2 regions of the Kitasatospora sp. YST-16 genome follow, and region 2 is predicted to be linked to the other one. Evidence: predicted binding sites of a transcription regulator. Region 2 holds the regulator's gene; the other holds the start of a gene.
The links. Region 2 encodes HspR, which represses chaperone genes until heat shock. Its sites were predicted from a motif close to TTGAGNNNNNNNNNCTCAA; they were not measured.
Positions count from the first base shown of each region.

Region 1 (7,034 bases), 1.2 Mb from region 2:
CGGACCGGGAACGGGCGGGAGTCCAGCGGGACCACGCCGTCGTCCAGCTTCGACAGGTCCAGCAGGTGGGTCACCAGCCGGCCCAGCCGCTCGGTCTGCTCCAGCGCGGTGCCCAGGTTCTTCGGGTCGGGCTTCACCACGCCGTCCACCACGTTCTCCAGCAGGCCGCGCAGCGCCGCGATCGGCGTGCGCAGCTCGTGCGAGACGTTGGCGATCAGCTCGCGGCGGTGCCGGTCGGCGGCCTCCAGGTCGCCCGCCATCCGGTTGAAGGTGTCGGCCAGCTCGCCGATCTCGTCCCGCGAGGACACCTCGACCCGGGCGCTGTAGTCGCCCTCCGCCATCGACCGCGCCGCCGCCGTCATGTCGCGCAGCGGCGCCGTCAGCCCGTTCGCCAGGAACTGCATGAACAGCAGCGAGGCGATCAGCGAGAAGATCATGATGATCCGGATCTGGGTCTCCGACCGGATCGCCACCACCACCATCCCGGTGGCCAGCACCACCGAGACGACCACCAGCACCGCCAACTTGCCCTTGATCGAGCGGACCGGGTCGAACGGACGGATGTCCGTCCACACCCGGTGCGCGGCGCGCGCCGCGAGCGAGGGCCGGGGCCGGGGGGGAGCCGGTTCGGCTTCCCCGTTGCGTTGCTGCGGAAAGGTCATGGTGTCCCTGCGACTTGTCCTCGGTGAGGGGGCCGGACGCGCCGCGGACGGGCCCGCGGGCCCGGACCGGCGGCGTCCGGTCAGGACAGCGGGGCCTCCAGCGCGTACCCCACGCCGTGCACCGTGCGGATCCAGCTCGCGCCGATCTTCCGGCGCAGCGCCTTCACGTGGCTGTCCACCGTGCGGGTGCCGGACGCGTCGGTCCAGTCCCACACCTCGGCCAGCAGCTGCTCGCGGGTCAGCACCGCGCGCGGCTGCGCCGCCAGGCAGGCCAGCAGGTCGAACTCGGTCGGCGTCAGGTGCACGTCGCCGCTGCCCAGCCGGACCCGGCGCTGCACGTGGTCGATCTCCAGCTCGCCGAACCGCAGGGACCCCAGCGCGGGCGTCCGGGCCGCCTGCTGGGCCCGCTCCACCCGGCGCAGCAGCACGTTCACCCGGGCCGCCAGCTCGCGCATCGAGAACGGCTTGGTCATGTAGTCGTCCGCACCGACGCCCAGGCCCACCAGCAGGTCCGTCTCGTCGTCCCGCGCGGTCAGCATCAGCACCGGCACCGGGCGCTGCGCCTGGATCCGGCGGCACACCTCCAGGCCGTCGAAGCCCGGCAGCATGATGTCCAGCACCACCAGGTCCGGCTGCCAGGTGTGGAACCCGTCCACCGCGCCCGGCCCGTCGTGGGCCACCGCCACCTTGAAGCCCTCGGCTCCCAGCCGCGCCGCGATCGACTCCGCGATGGTCGGCTCGTCCTCCACGACGAGCACCCGTCGCTGGGTGCCCACCGGTCCACTGCTGATCGGCTCTTGCTGAATCTCTGTCACGGTCACGCCACCGCCCCCAGGGCTCGCGGGCCGGCCGTCCGGGGGGACGGCGGGCTTCCGCTCGTAGTCGTCTTGTTTCCGTCGCGCCGTTCCGGCGCTGAGTGCCCCCGCCCGCGGTCGGGGCAGGTTTGGCAGGTCCCCGCTCGGACGGGCACGGGCCGATACCTTACCCGCAGCACTTGCGAGCTGTAACGGTACGTGTGCGAGCGGCACGTGCCCGGGCAGAGGTCTTCACAGAAGTTCCTCAGACACCTCTCACCCGTCACCCGTATCGTGGGCACGACGAAGCGTCCTGGAGGCACCATGACCAGCGCGGAACTGCGCCGACGACTGATCCGGCCCGGACTCCGGGCCGTGCCCACGCCGCGGGCCAACCCGTTCGCCCTCGGTTACCTCGCCCTGCTGCTCGGCACCACCCTCTACGCGCGCTTCGGCGACCAGGACACCGTGCACCGGCTCCAGTCGCTCTCCTCCACCGACGCGCACAACCTGCTCGTCCACCCCGCGCTCTCCCTGGTCGGCAGCGGCCTGTGGGTCGCCGGACCGGTCTGGATGCCCTACTTCTGGGCCTTCGCCCTCACCGTCGCACCCTTGGAACGACGCATCGGCGGCCTTCGTGCCCTCGGCGTCTTCGGCGCCGGCCACATCGCCGCGACCCTGCTCTCGCAGGCCGTCGTGGTGGCCGCGGTGGCGGCCGGCGGAGCCGAGACCGAGCTGCTCGACGCGATGGACATCGGCGTCTCCTACGGCGTCCTCACCTCGCTCGGCGCGCTCGCCGGACTGCTCGGCCCGACCGGGCGGAAGGTCGCGCTCGGCGCCGGGCTCGCGCTGATCGGACACCAGCTGCTGACCGACCCCGACCTGATCACCTCGGTCGGCCACCCCGCCGCGCTGGGGGTGGGCGTCGCGCTCTGGCCGCTCCTGCGCGGGCGCGGGCCCCGCGGCCCGTGGCGGACGCGGCGGGCGCGGACGGCGCGACCGGTGCCGGTGTGGGGCGCGCAGGGCGGCCGAAGGCGGCCCCGGCGGAAGGGTGACCGCGCAGTCGCACCGGCACGCGGGCGGGCCGCCCGTGCCACGACCTTTCCGGCCCGCGCCTGCCGCCCCGCGCAGTTCCCCGCGCCCCTGACGGGGCGCGGGGTTTTCGCTGTGCCGGGATTCCTCGGGCCGGCCGGCTTCGCGCGCTGCCCGTGCTGTTCCGCAGTCTTCCGGGCCCCTCTTTTCTCGGCTCCGTGCGGTTCCCCGCCTTCCGCCGACGCGGGGTTTCCGCTGTGCCGGGGTGTGTTCACTGGGGGTGAACGCGGGGTGGGGAACAATCGGGGGGCGCCAGACCTTAGTCAGGTCAGCTCAAGTTCACTGACTGGGGAGAGATCATGGCATCGATGTCCGCTCCGCTCACTCTGCCGGTGCTGCCGCTCGACGACGAGGTGGTGCTCCCTGGCATGGTGGTTCCGCTGGAGCTTTCGAATCCCGAGGTGCGGGCCGCCGTGGAGGCGGCGCGGGCCGGGAGCGGAGGGGGGAAGCCGCAGGTGCTGCTGGTGCCGCGGCTGGACGGGTCGTACGCGGCGGTGGGGGCGCTGGCGACGGTCGAGCAGGTGGGGCGGCTGGCGGACGGGGATCCGGCGGCGCTGGTGCGGGCGGTGCGGCGGGTGCGGATCGGGGCCGGGACGACCGGGCCCGGGGCCGCGCTGTGGGTGGAGACCACGCCGTTCAAGGAGTCGGACCAGGGGCTGCCGGTGGCGGGGCGGGCGGCCGAGCTGGTCAAGGAGTACAAGGCGCTGTCGACGCAGTGGCTGCGCCGTCGCGGGGCCTGGCAGATCGTCGACCGGGTGGCCGCGATCGAGGACGTCGGCGAGCTGGCCGACAACATCGGGTACGCGCCGTTCGCGACCGCCGAGCAGAAGCTGAAGGTGCTGCTGGAGGCGGACCGCCCGGCCCGGCTGGAGTACGCGCTGAGCCTGCTGCGCGAGCACCTCGCGGAGGAGGAGGTCAACGACACCATCCGCAAGGACGTCGAGGAGGGCGTGGCCAAGCAGCAGAAGGAGTTCCTGCTGCGCCGCCAGCTGGAGGCGGTGCGCAAGGAGCTGGCCGAGCTGAACGGCGAGAGCGACTCCGAGGAGGACGACTACCGGGCCCGGGTCGAGGCGGCCGCGCTGCCCGAGAAGGTGCGCGAGGCGGCGCTCAAGGAGGTCGACAAGCTGGAGCGCGCCAGCGACCAGTCGCCCGAGGGCTCGTGGATCCGCACCTGGCTGGACACCGTCCTCGAACTGCCGTGGAACGAGCGCTCGGAGGACGCGTACGACATCGCCGGGGCCCGCGCCGTGCTGGACGCGGACCACACCGGGCTGGCGGACGTGAAGGACCGGATCGTCGAGTACCTGGCGGTGCGCAAGCGCCGGGCCGACCAGGGCCTCGGCCAGATCGGCGGGCGCCGGGGAGGCGCGGTGCTGGCGCTGGTCGGGCCGCCCGGGGTCGGCAAGACCTCGCTGGGTGAGAGCGTGGCCAAGGCGATGGGCCGCTCGTTCGTCCGGGTCGCGCTCGGCGGCGTGCGGGACGAGGCGGAGATCCGCGGCCACCGCAGGACGTACGTGGGCTCGATCCCCGGCCGGATCGTCCGGGCGGTCAAGGAGGCCGGGACGATGAACCCGGTGGTGCTGCTGGACGAGATCGACAAGGTCGGTTCGGACTACCGGGGCGACCCGGCGGCGGCCCTGCTGGAGGTCCTCGACCCGGCGCAGAACCACACCTTCCGGGACCACTACCTGGAGGTCGAACTCGACCTCTCCGACGTGGTGTTCCTGGCCACGGCGAACGTGCTGGAGGCCATCCCGGAGCCGCTGCTGGACCGGATGGACCTGGTCCGGCTCGACGGCTACACCGAGGACGAGAAGGTCGCCATCGCCCGCGACCACCTGCTGCCGCGCCAGCTGGCCAAGGCCGGCCTCGGCGGGGACGAGCTGACGGTGGACGAGGCGGCGCTGCGCAAGCTGGCCGCCGAGTACACCCGGGAGGCGGGCGTCCGGAACCTGGAGCGGTCGATCGCGCGGATCCTGCGCAAGGTCGCCGCGCAGACCGAGCTGGGCGAGCGCGAGCTGCCCGCCGCGGTCGGCGCGGACGACCTGCGGGCCCTGCTGGGCCGGCCGCACCACGTGCCGGAGGCGGCGCAGGAACCGGCCGAGCGGCGCACCGCGGTGCCGGGCGTGGCCACCGGGCTGGCGGTCACCGGGGCCGGCGGCGACGTCCTCTACATCGAGGCCTCGCTGGCGGACGCCGAGACCGGAGCGACCGGGCTGGTCCTGACCGGCCAGCTGGGCGACGTGATGAAGGAGTCCGCGCACATCGCGCTCTCCTACCTGCGCTCGCGCGGCGCCGAGTTGGAGCTGCCGGTGACCGGGCTGCGCGAGCGGGGCATCCACCTGCACGTGCCGGCCGGGGCGGTGCCGAAGGACGGCCCGAGCGCGGGCATCACCATGACCACGGCGCTGGCCTCGCTGCTGTCCGGCCGCAAGGTGCGCACCGACGTGGCGATGACCGGCGAGGTGTCGCTGACCGGGCGGGTGCTGCCGATCGGCGGCGTCAAGCAGAAGCTGCTGGCCGCGGACCGCTCCGGGGTCACCACGGTGATCATCCCCAAGCGCAACGAGGCGGACCTGGACGACGTCCCCGCCGAGGTGCTGGAGCGCCTGACGGTCCACCCGGTGTCGGACGTCCGCGAGGTGCTGCGGCTGGCCCTGGAGCCGGCCGAGGTGCTGGTGGCGGCGGCCTGACGCCCGGAGCAGGGGCCCCGTGGACACGTTCCACGGGGCCGGGGGCCTGCCTCCGAACCCCCGCCTGCCCCACGACGCCTGGCACGCGCCCTCCTTGCCCGCCATCGGGCAGGAGGGGCCCGCTCGCCGCACCGGCCGAAAACCCGAGTACACCCAGTACAAGGGCTTCCGGCCGGCACGCCGAGAGCACGCGCCAGACGCCGCGAGGCCGGCCTCCGGCCGACGACGGGGGTTCGGAGGCAGGCCCCTGCTGGTCTCCGTTCCGCGCCGATGGGACACTTCCCGCATGCCGTCCCCTACGCAGCGCGCGCTGGCCCTGGTGCCCCAGCGCCTCCGTCCGGTCCTGGTGAAGCACCGCAAGCTGGTGAAGTTCCTCGTGGTCGGAGGGACCTGCTTCGTCCTGACCATGCTGATCAACTTCGGGCTGAAGACCACCGTGCTGGACAGCAAGCCGGTGCTGGCGCTCACCATCGCCACCGTGGTGACCACGGTGATCTCGTACGTGCTGAACCGGCAGTGGTCGTTCCGCGCGGCCGGGCGCAAGCGGGAGGCGGCCGGGTTCTTCGTGGTCAGCGCGCTGGCGGTGGGGGTGAACGACCTCCCGCTGGTGGCGTCCCGGTACCTGTTCGACTTCCGGACGCCGGACGTGAGCCACTTCACCCAGGAGCTCGCCGACTTCTTCAGCGGGATGATCATCGGCACCCTGCTGGCGATGGCGTTCCGGTTCTGGGCGATGAACCGCTTCGTGTTCACCGAGCTGTCCGAGCGGGCGGCCGGCCACCAGCAGCCGGGGCGGGCGCCCGAGCGGGTCTGACCCCGCCCGGGCCGGGCCGGTCCCCGGCCGGGACGGATCAGTCCTCGGGCGGGACGGATCAGCCCTCGGGCGGGATGGGGCGGCCGAACTGCGGGCGGCGGGCCACCGCCAGGAAGGTCACCGCGATGCCGAGCACCGCCCAGAGCGCCAGCACCAGGAACGGCACGGTGAGGTTGGTGGAGTCCAGGTAGGCGATCGAGCGGGCCGCGGAGGTGCCGGCCCCGTTCGGGATCCACTCGCCGATCGCCCGCCAGAACGCGGGCAGCAGCGGCGGCGGGAAGACGCCGCCCGCACTGGGGTTGCCCAGCACCACGAAGAGCAGCACCGCCAGCCCGATGCCGACCACGTCGAACAGGCACTCCAGGGCCATGGTGACGGCGCCGACCGAGAACACCACCAGGGTGCCCAGGCCGGTGAGCGCGGCGATCGAGCCGGGCAGCGCGTGCAGGATCGGGCCGATGATCAGCGCGCCGCCCAGGCCCGCCGCGACCGAGTACAGCGCCAGGGTGCCCAGCCGCAGCACCGCCCGGGCGGTGTTGGCCGGGCGGGAGCCGGCGCTGATCCCGAGGATCGAGGCGACCAGGTAGCCGCCCACGCACCAGCCGACCACCAGGTAGAAGGCGGACAGCCCCTCGGCGTCGCCCTTGGCCAGCGGGACGGTGTCGTCCACCACGACGGTGCGGCCCTGGCTCGCGGCCAGCTTCGTCACGATGCCCTCCGCGGCGGTGGAGGCGGCCGGGCCGCGGGCCTCGGCGACCAGCAGCGCGTCCTCGGTGCCGGTCGGGTCGACCACCCAGGCCGCGTAGATCTTCTGGTCCTTGATCCGGGCCCGCGCGGTGTCCCCGTCCGGCAGGACGGAGGCGCGCACCGCGTCGTCCGGGACGGACTCCAGCGCGCCGACCAGCTTGGGCGCGACCTCGGGCGGGGCGACCACCGCGATGGACAGCTCGTGCGGCGTCGGGTGGTGCAGGGCGCCCAC
Region 1 is NZ_CP113837.1:4,622,064-4,629,097, forward strand. Features, by position in the region: gene OU787_RS21245 (HAMP domain-containing sensor histidine kinase) at 1-662, opposite strand, end outside; gene OU787_RS21250 (response regulator transcription factor) at 743-1,477, opposite strand; partial or broken gene OU787_RS34850 (rhomboid-like protein) at 1,781-2,353, shown strand; gene lon (endopeptidase La) at 2,848-5,241, shown strand; gene OU787_RS21265 (GtrA family protein) at 5,528-6,055, shown strand; gene OU787_RS21270 (ABC transporter permease) at 6,114-7,034, opposite strand, start outside.
Region 1: a site for HspR is predicted at 2,807-2,825, ahead of lon (endopeptidase La). Genes of this name have one in related genera too.

Region 2 (7,034 bases):
GTAACTTGGAGGGCTGACCCGCCGGACATTACCGCGCGTTAACACCCCACCAGAAGATGTTCAAGGTATGGCGGCAGTCACTAAGTCCAGACTCACCCGCCCGGACCAGCCCACCCGCCCGGCGCGACATAAGCGCTCAGTAAAGTTGAGCGACACGGACTCAAAGCTGTTGACGCCGCCGGATCGGTCGTGCATCCTTGAGCCCGTACTGCTCAACTTCTTCCCCGGAGGTATTCACGATGGCACGCGCGGTCGGCATCGACCTCGGTACGACGAACTCCGTCGTCAGTGTTCTTGAGGGCGGTGAGCCCACGGTCATCACCAACGCCGAGGGCGCTCGGACCACGCCGTCCGTCGTCGCCTTCGCCAAGAACGGCGAGGTGCTCGTCGGCGAGGTCGCCAAGCGCCAGGCGGTCACCAACGTCGACCGGACCATCCGGTCGGTCAAGCGCCACATGGGCACCGACTGGAAGATCGGCATCGACGGCAAGGACTTCACGCCGCAGCAGATCTCCGCCTTCGTCCTGCAGAAGCTCAAGCGGGACGCCGAGGCCTACCTGGGCGAGACGGTCACCGACGCGGTGATCACCGTCCCGGCCTACTTCAACGACTCCGAGCGCCAGGCCACCAAGGAGGCCGGCGAGATCGCGGGCCTGAACGTCCTGCGCATCGTCAACGAGCCGACCGCGGCCGCCCTGGCCTACGGCCTGGACAAGGACGACCAGACCATCCTGGTCTTCGACCTCGGCGGCGGCACCTTCGACGTGTCGCTGCTGGAGATCGGCGACGGCGTGGTCGAGGTCAAGGCCACCAACGGCGACAACCACCTCGGCGGCGACGACTGGGACCAGCGGGTCGTCGACCACCTGGTGAAGGTCTTCCAGTCCGGCCACGGCGTCGACCTGTCCAAGGACAAGATGGCCGTCCAGCGCCTGCGCGAGGCCGCCGAGAAGGCCAAGATCGAGCTGTCCTCGTCCTCCGAGACCTCGATCAACCTGCCCTACATCACGGCCTCCGCCGAGGGCCCGCTGCACCTGGACGAGAAGCTCACCCGCTCCCAGTTCCAGCAGCTCACCTCGGACCTGCTGGACCGCTGCAAGGTCCCGTTCCACAACGTGATCAAGGACGCCGGCATCCAGCTGTCCGAGATCGACCACGTGGTCCTGGTCGGCGGCTCGACCCGCATGCCGGCCGTCGCCGAGCTCGTCAAGGAGCTGACCGGCGGCAAGGACGCCAACAAGGGCGTCAACCCGGACGAGGTCGTCGCCATCGGCGCCTCCCTGCAGGCCGGCGTGCTCAAGGGCGAGGTCAAGGACGTCCTGCTGCTCGACGTCACCCCGCTGTCCCTCGGCATCGAGACCAAGGGCGGCATCATGACCAAGCTGATCGAGCGCAACACCACGATCCCGACCAAGCGCTCCGAGATCTTCACCACCGCCGAGGACAACCAGCCCTCCGTGCAGATCCAGGTCTACCAGGGCGAGCGCGAGATCGCGGCGTACAACAAGAAGCTCGGCATGTTCGAGCTGACCGGCCTGCCGCCGGCGCCCCGCGGCCTGCCGCAGATCGAGGTCACCTTCGACATCGACGCCAACGGCATCATGCACGTGGCCGCGAAGGACCTCGGCACCGGCAAGGAGCAGAAGATGACCGTCACCGGCGGCTCCTCGCTGCCGAAGGACGAGGTCAACCGCATGCGCGAGGAGGCCGAGCGCTACGCGGAGGAGGACACCAAGCGCCGCGAGGCCGTCGAGACCCGCAACCAGGGCGAGCAGCTCGTCTACTCGACCGAGAAGTTCATCGCGGACAACGCGGACAAGCTCCCGGCCGACGTCAAGACCGAGGTCGAGACCGCCATCGGCGAGCTCAAGGAGACCCTCAAGGGCGAGGACATCGCGGCCATCCGCACCGCCACCGAGAAGGTCTCCACCACCGCCCAGAAGCTCGGCGCGGCGCTGTACGCGCAGGCCGACGGCGCGGGCGCGGCGGCCGGTGCGGCCGGTGCCGGCGAGGCGGGCGCCAAGGACGACGACGTGGTCGACGCCGAGATCGTCGACGACGAGAAGCCCAAGGGCGGTGCGGCATGACGGAGAAGCCGCAGGGCGAGCAGCCCGGCGACGACTCCGCCGCCGAGGAGGCAGTGCTCAAGGCAGCCGAGGAGGCCGTCGCGGGCGCCGGTGCCGACGAGCTGGCCGCCGCCAAGCGCGAGGCCGGCGAGCGCACCGCCGACCTGCAGCGGCTCCAGGCCGAGTACCAGAACTACCGCAAGCGGGTCGAGCGCGACCGCTCCACCGTCCGCGAGATCGCCGTCTCCAACATCCTGGAGTCGCTGGTCCCGGTGCTGGACGACATCGGCCGGGCCCGCGAGCACGGCGAGGTGACGGGCGGCTTCAAGTCGGTCGCCGAGTCGCTGGAGACGGTCGTCGCCAAGCTCGGGCTGCAGCAGTTCGGCAAGGAGGGCGAGCCCTTCGACCCGACGATCCACGAGGCGCTGATGCACAGCTACTCGTCGGACGTGACGGAGGACACCTGCGTGCAGATCCTCCAGCCCGGGTACCGGATCGGCGAGCGGATCATCCGCCCGGCGATGGTCGCGGTCGCGGAGCCCCAGCCGGGCACCCAGACCACCGGCGAGCCGGACGGCGACAAGGCTGACGGTTCGTCCGACAGCTGAGTAGAGTCCCCGTGCGCTGCGGAGTCGTACGTCGTCCAGTACGGCGGCCGGCTCCGCAGCGCCGTATCAGGGCACCGCACCGCGGTGCCGACAGGCAACAGAACTTCGGTTTCCCGGGAGGTGGCGGTCAAAGGCCATGAGCGCTAAGGACTACGTGGAGAAGGACTACTACAAGGTCCTCGGCGTGCCCAAGGACGCCACCCCCGCAGAGATCAAGAAGACCTACCGCAAGCTGGCCCGCGAGTTCCACCCGGACGCGAACAAGGGCGACGCCAAGGCCGAGGAGCGCTTCAAGGACATCTCCGAGGCCTACGACGTGCTCTCGGACGAGAAGCGCCGCAAGGAGTACGACGAGGCCCGCTCGCTGTTCGCGGGCGGCGGCTTCCGGCCCGGCGGTGCGGGCGGCGCGTCCGGCGGCTTCGACTTCGGCGACCTCTTCAACGGCGGCGGCGGCACGGGCGGCGGCGGGATCGGCGACGTGTTCGGCGGCCTGTTCAACCGCGGCGGCCGGCAGGCCGCCCAGCCGCGCCGCGGGGCCGACGTCGAGACCGAGGTCACGCTGAACTTCGAGGAGGCCGTGGACGGCGCGACCGTGCCGCTGCGGATGACCTCCCAGGCCGCCTGCCGCGCCTGCGCCGGCACCGGCGCCAAGGCCGGCACCACCCCGCGGGTCTGTCCGACCTGCGTCGGCGCTGGCACCGTCAGCCGCGGCCAGGGCGCCTTCGCGCTCTCCGAGCCCTGCCGGGACTGCAAGGGCCGCGGCATGATCGTCGACGACCCGTGCACCGTCTGCCACGGCAGCGGCCGGGCCTCCTCCGCCCGCACCATGCAGGTCCGCATCCCCGCCGGCGTGCAGGACAGCCAGCGGATCCGGCTCAAGGGCAAGGGCGCCCAGGGCGAGCGCGGCGGCCAGCCCGGAGACCTGTACGTCACCGTGCACGTCGACCCGCACCCGGTGTTCGGGCGCAAGGGCGACAACCTGACGGTGACCGTGCCGGTGAGCTTCCCCGAAGCCGCCCTCGGCGGGACCATCGAGGTGCCGACCCTGAACGGCCCGGCCGTGAAGCTCAAGCTGCCGCCCGGCAGCGCCAACGGCCTGACCATGCGGGCCCGCGGCAAGGGCGCCACCCGCAAGGACGGCACCCGCGGCGACCTGCTGGTCACCGTGGAGGTCACGGTGCCCAAGCACGTCGACGGAGACGCGCTGACCGCACTGGAGCAGTACCGCGAGGCCACCGCCTCGGACGACCCGCGAGCCGCCCTGTTCAAGGCGGCGGAGGGAGCGTGAGACCCCGATGAGTCCCCACCCCGACAGTAGCCACGGCGGCGACGGCACCGGCCGGATCGGCCCCGGCCCCGGTCTCGGCGAGGGCCTGCCCGGCGGCGGCCGCCCGCGCGCCGCCGCCCCGCCCTACGTCCTCACCGAGGACACCCCGGTCTACGTCATCTCGGTCGCCGCCGAGCTCTCCGGCCTGCACCCGCAGACCCTCCGCCAGTACGACCGCCTCGGCCTGGTCAGCCCCGACCGCACCGCCGGCCGCGGCCGCCGCTACTCCGCCCGGGACATCCAGCAGCTGCGCGAGGTCCAGCGGCTCTCCCAGGACGAGGGCATCAACCTGGCCGGAATCAAGCGCATCATCGAACTCGAGAACCAGGTCACCGCCCTGCAGTCCCGCGTGAGCGAACTCGTCGACGCCCTGGAGGGCGCCGCCGCCACCCTCCAGCAGCGCGAGGCCGCCGTCCACGCCTCCTACCGCCGCGACCTGGTCCCCTACCAGCAGGTCCAGCAGTCCAGCGCGCTGGTGGTCTGGCGGCCCAAGCGCTGACACCCCGCCGGGACGCACCGAGCCGCCGTCGCCCTACCATTCGGGGGGTGCCGGCGGCTTCGGCATGGTGAGAGAGTGCACCAGTCATCCCATCCGTGCTTCCCGAACGGTGAGCAAACGGCTCCGTCGGCCAGGACGCACCGCTTAGGATCACCCGCACACAAGAATCGCGGCTGTCGTTCGAGCTAGGGCAGGAGGCAACAGATGAGCAAGGCTCAGGTGCCGGGCCTCACCAACGCGGGGCTCGGTGTCGTGACGGCCAGCGCCCGCGATCTCTACAAGTCCATCATCAACTCCGGTGGACGCGTTTCTCCTGGCTCTGTGGCGGCCCACTGCGGAGAACCGCTGCAGGAGCTGGTGGACATCGGCCTGTTGATATCCGATGTCAACGACCCCCAGGTACTGGTGGCAGTCGACCCTCAGCAACTCGCCGACGGACTGAGCGCTTCCTGGCAACGCAGCGCCCTCGAACTGATGACCAGGGCTGCGAGCGTATCTTCGGATCTCCACGACCTGACCCTCGTCTACGGAGGGAGGATTTCGACCCGCCAGGACGGCGGGAACATCGAGCACGTCTCCGGTAAGACCGAAATCAACCGCCGACTCTCGAAATTCATGGACCAAGCCGCCCAGGAGGTCCTCAGCGCCCAGCCGGGAGGCGGGGCCCGCTCATTCTCACCTGCTGCGGCCATCGCGCTCGACGTGGACATGTTGCGCCGTGGTGTGGCACGCCGAACGATCTACCAGCCCAGCACCCGCTATTCTGCGCCGGCCCGAGAATACGTGGCCGCGATGACCAAAGAGGGCGGAGAGGTCCGCACTCTGGGCGAGCCGTTCACTCGCCTGATCGTCATCGACTCCAGCATCGCCATCATCCCTTTCGACAATGACAATGAGCGCGCCGCCATCGTCATGGACGAGGCAGTGGTGGCCTATCTCGTGGATTCCTTCGAGATATGCTGGGAGCGGGCCATTCCTTTTCCGGGCAGCAATGAAGTGCCGCCCGAAGTCGTGTCGCTGCTCCGCCAGAACATCATCCGCATGCTGCTTCAGGGGGTGGGGCACCGGGTGATAGCTCGGAATCTCGGGCTGAGCGAACGGACACTGGCCCGGCACATCGCCGAACTGCGCGAGGAGTACGACGCGGAGACGCTCTTCCAACTGGGCTGGAAGCTCGCCCAGGGACACCGCACCATGCCGCTGTTCGACTCCGAGGGGCCCCAGGACTGACCTCGAGCCGAATCGATCAGGTCCAGAGCACGTCGGAGGCGAGCATCGCGCGCGCGGCCTCGGGAGCCGGCTCCGCCGTCACGACCTGTGGCTTGGAGGCCGTCCACAGCACGTCGGTGGCGGAGGCCGGAGTAGCGCCGATCACCGCTACCATCGCCATGAGCGCGGCCGAGACCATAAACCGGAACATCCTACGCATAGCGCCACTCCCCTTCTCGAGCTGATCCGTTTACCGGTCGGCCGACTTCTCCTGCTGACGAGTGAAGCGCATGACTTCCGATCAAGCCATACCCAATCCCGCCAGAACTCCAGCGACAACTGTCGCAGATGGCACATCCTTCCCCAAGTGGCCGACGGTGTCATCTCCCTGCCATGCAGGGAGATGACACCTGACACCGGTGGACGGTCGTACCTTGCGACCGCGACGATCAGTCCACCATCGATCGATGGAGTCGGGCCCGGTACATCGAGGAAGCGGCAAATGGCATGGGCGCGCCAATATTCGGTCGAGACGATACCGGATGCCCAGCAGCATTCCCAAACAACGAACCGCCTGCCAGAACCCACACTTCAGACAGGCCCTCCCCCCGGAGTCGACATGAGTGAGCACCACCTGCAGCACCGCGCCGAAGGGCGGCGCGCACGCGTGTTCCTGGCCGCGCCGCTGATGCGGCTGACCGGGCCGGCGGACAGCGTGGTGACGTTGGCCAGCCGGACTCGGCTGACCACGCTGCGGAGCACGCTGCTGGACAGCGGGGCGGCGGTGTACAGCGCGCACCACAGTGACGCGTGGACGGTGGCGGGGCGGGCGCCGGAGCAGCGGGTGCCTTCGGACTTCCGGGCCATGCAGAGCGCGGACCTGGTGTTCGCGTACGTCGGTGCGCCGCTGTCGGCCGGGGTGAGCCTGGAGCTCGGGTGGGCTTCGGCGCTGCGCAAGCCGATCGTGCTGCTGGTGGACGAGGCGATCACGCACAACCCGCTGATCGCCACCATCGAGCAGGTCTCGCCGGTGCTCCCGCTGGTCTTCGACGACACCTGGTCGCAGGAGGCGCTGCACCACACCGTGGAGACCGCGCTGGACTGGGCCGGGATGGCGCTGTCGCTGCGCGGCGGCTTCTGGACCGCGCCGGGCGACCAGTTCCCGCGGCCGCGCCGCGAGCACGCCGGCCCGTACGGCTTCTGGTCCCCGGAGATCGCCACCGGCTGACGTCCCGTCACCCGGTCAGTCGGTTCCCCGCATCTGCCAGCCCAGTTGGAACAGGGTCTCCGCGTCGTGGAGTTCGCGCAGCCGGGAGATGTGCGCG
Region 2 is NZ_CP113837.1:3,404,859-3,411,892, forward strand. Features, by position in the region: gene dnaK (molecular chaperone DnaK) at 240-2,087, shown strand; gene grpE (nucleotide exchange factor GrpE) at 2,084-2,674, shown strand; gene dnaJ (molecular chaperone DnaJ) at 2,811-3,962, shown strand; gene OU787_RS15595 (heat shock protein transcriptional repressor HspR) at 3,970-4,500, shown strand; gene OU787_RS15600 (helix-turn-helix domain-containing protein) at 4,705-5,730, shown strand; gene OU787_RS15605 (hypothetical protein) at 5,747-5,890, opposite strand; gene OU787_RS15610 (hypothetical protein) at 6,329-6,937, shown strand; gene OU787_RS15615 (LuxR C-terminal-related transcriptional regulator) at 6,953-7,034, opposite strand, start outside.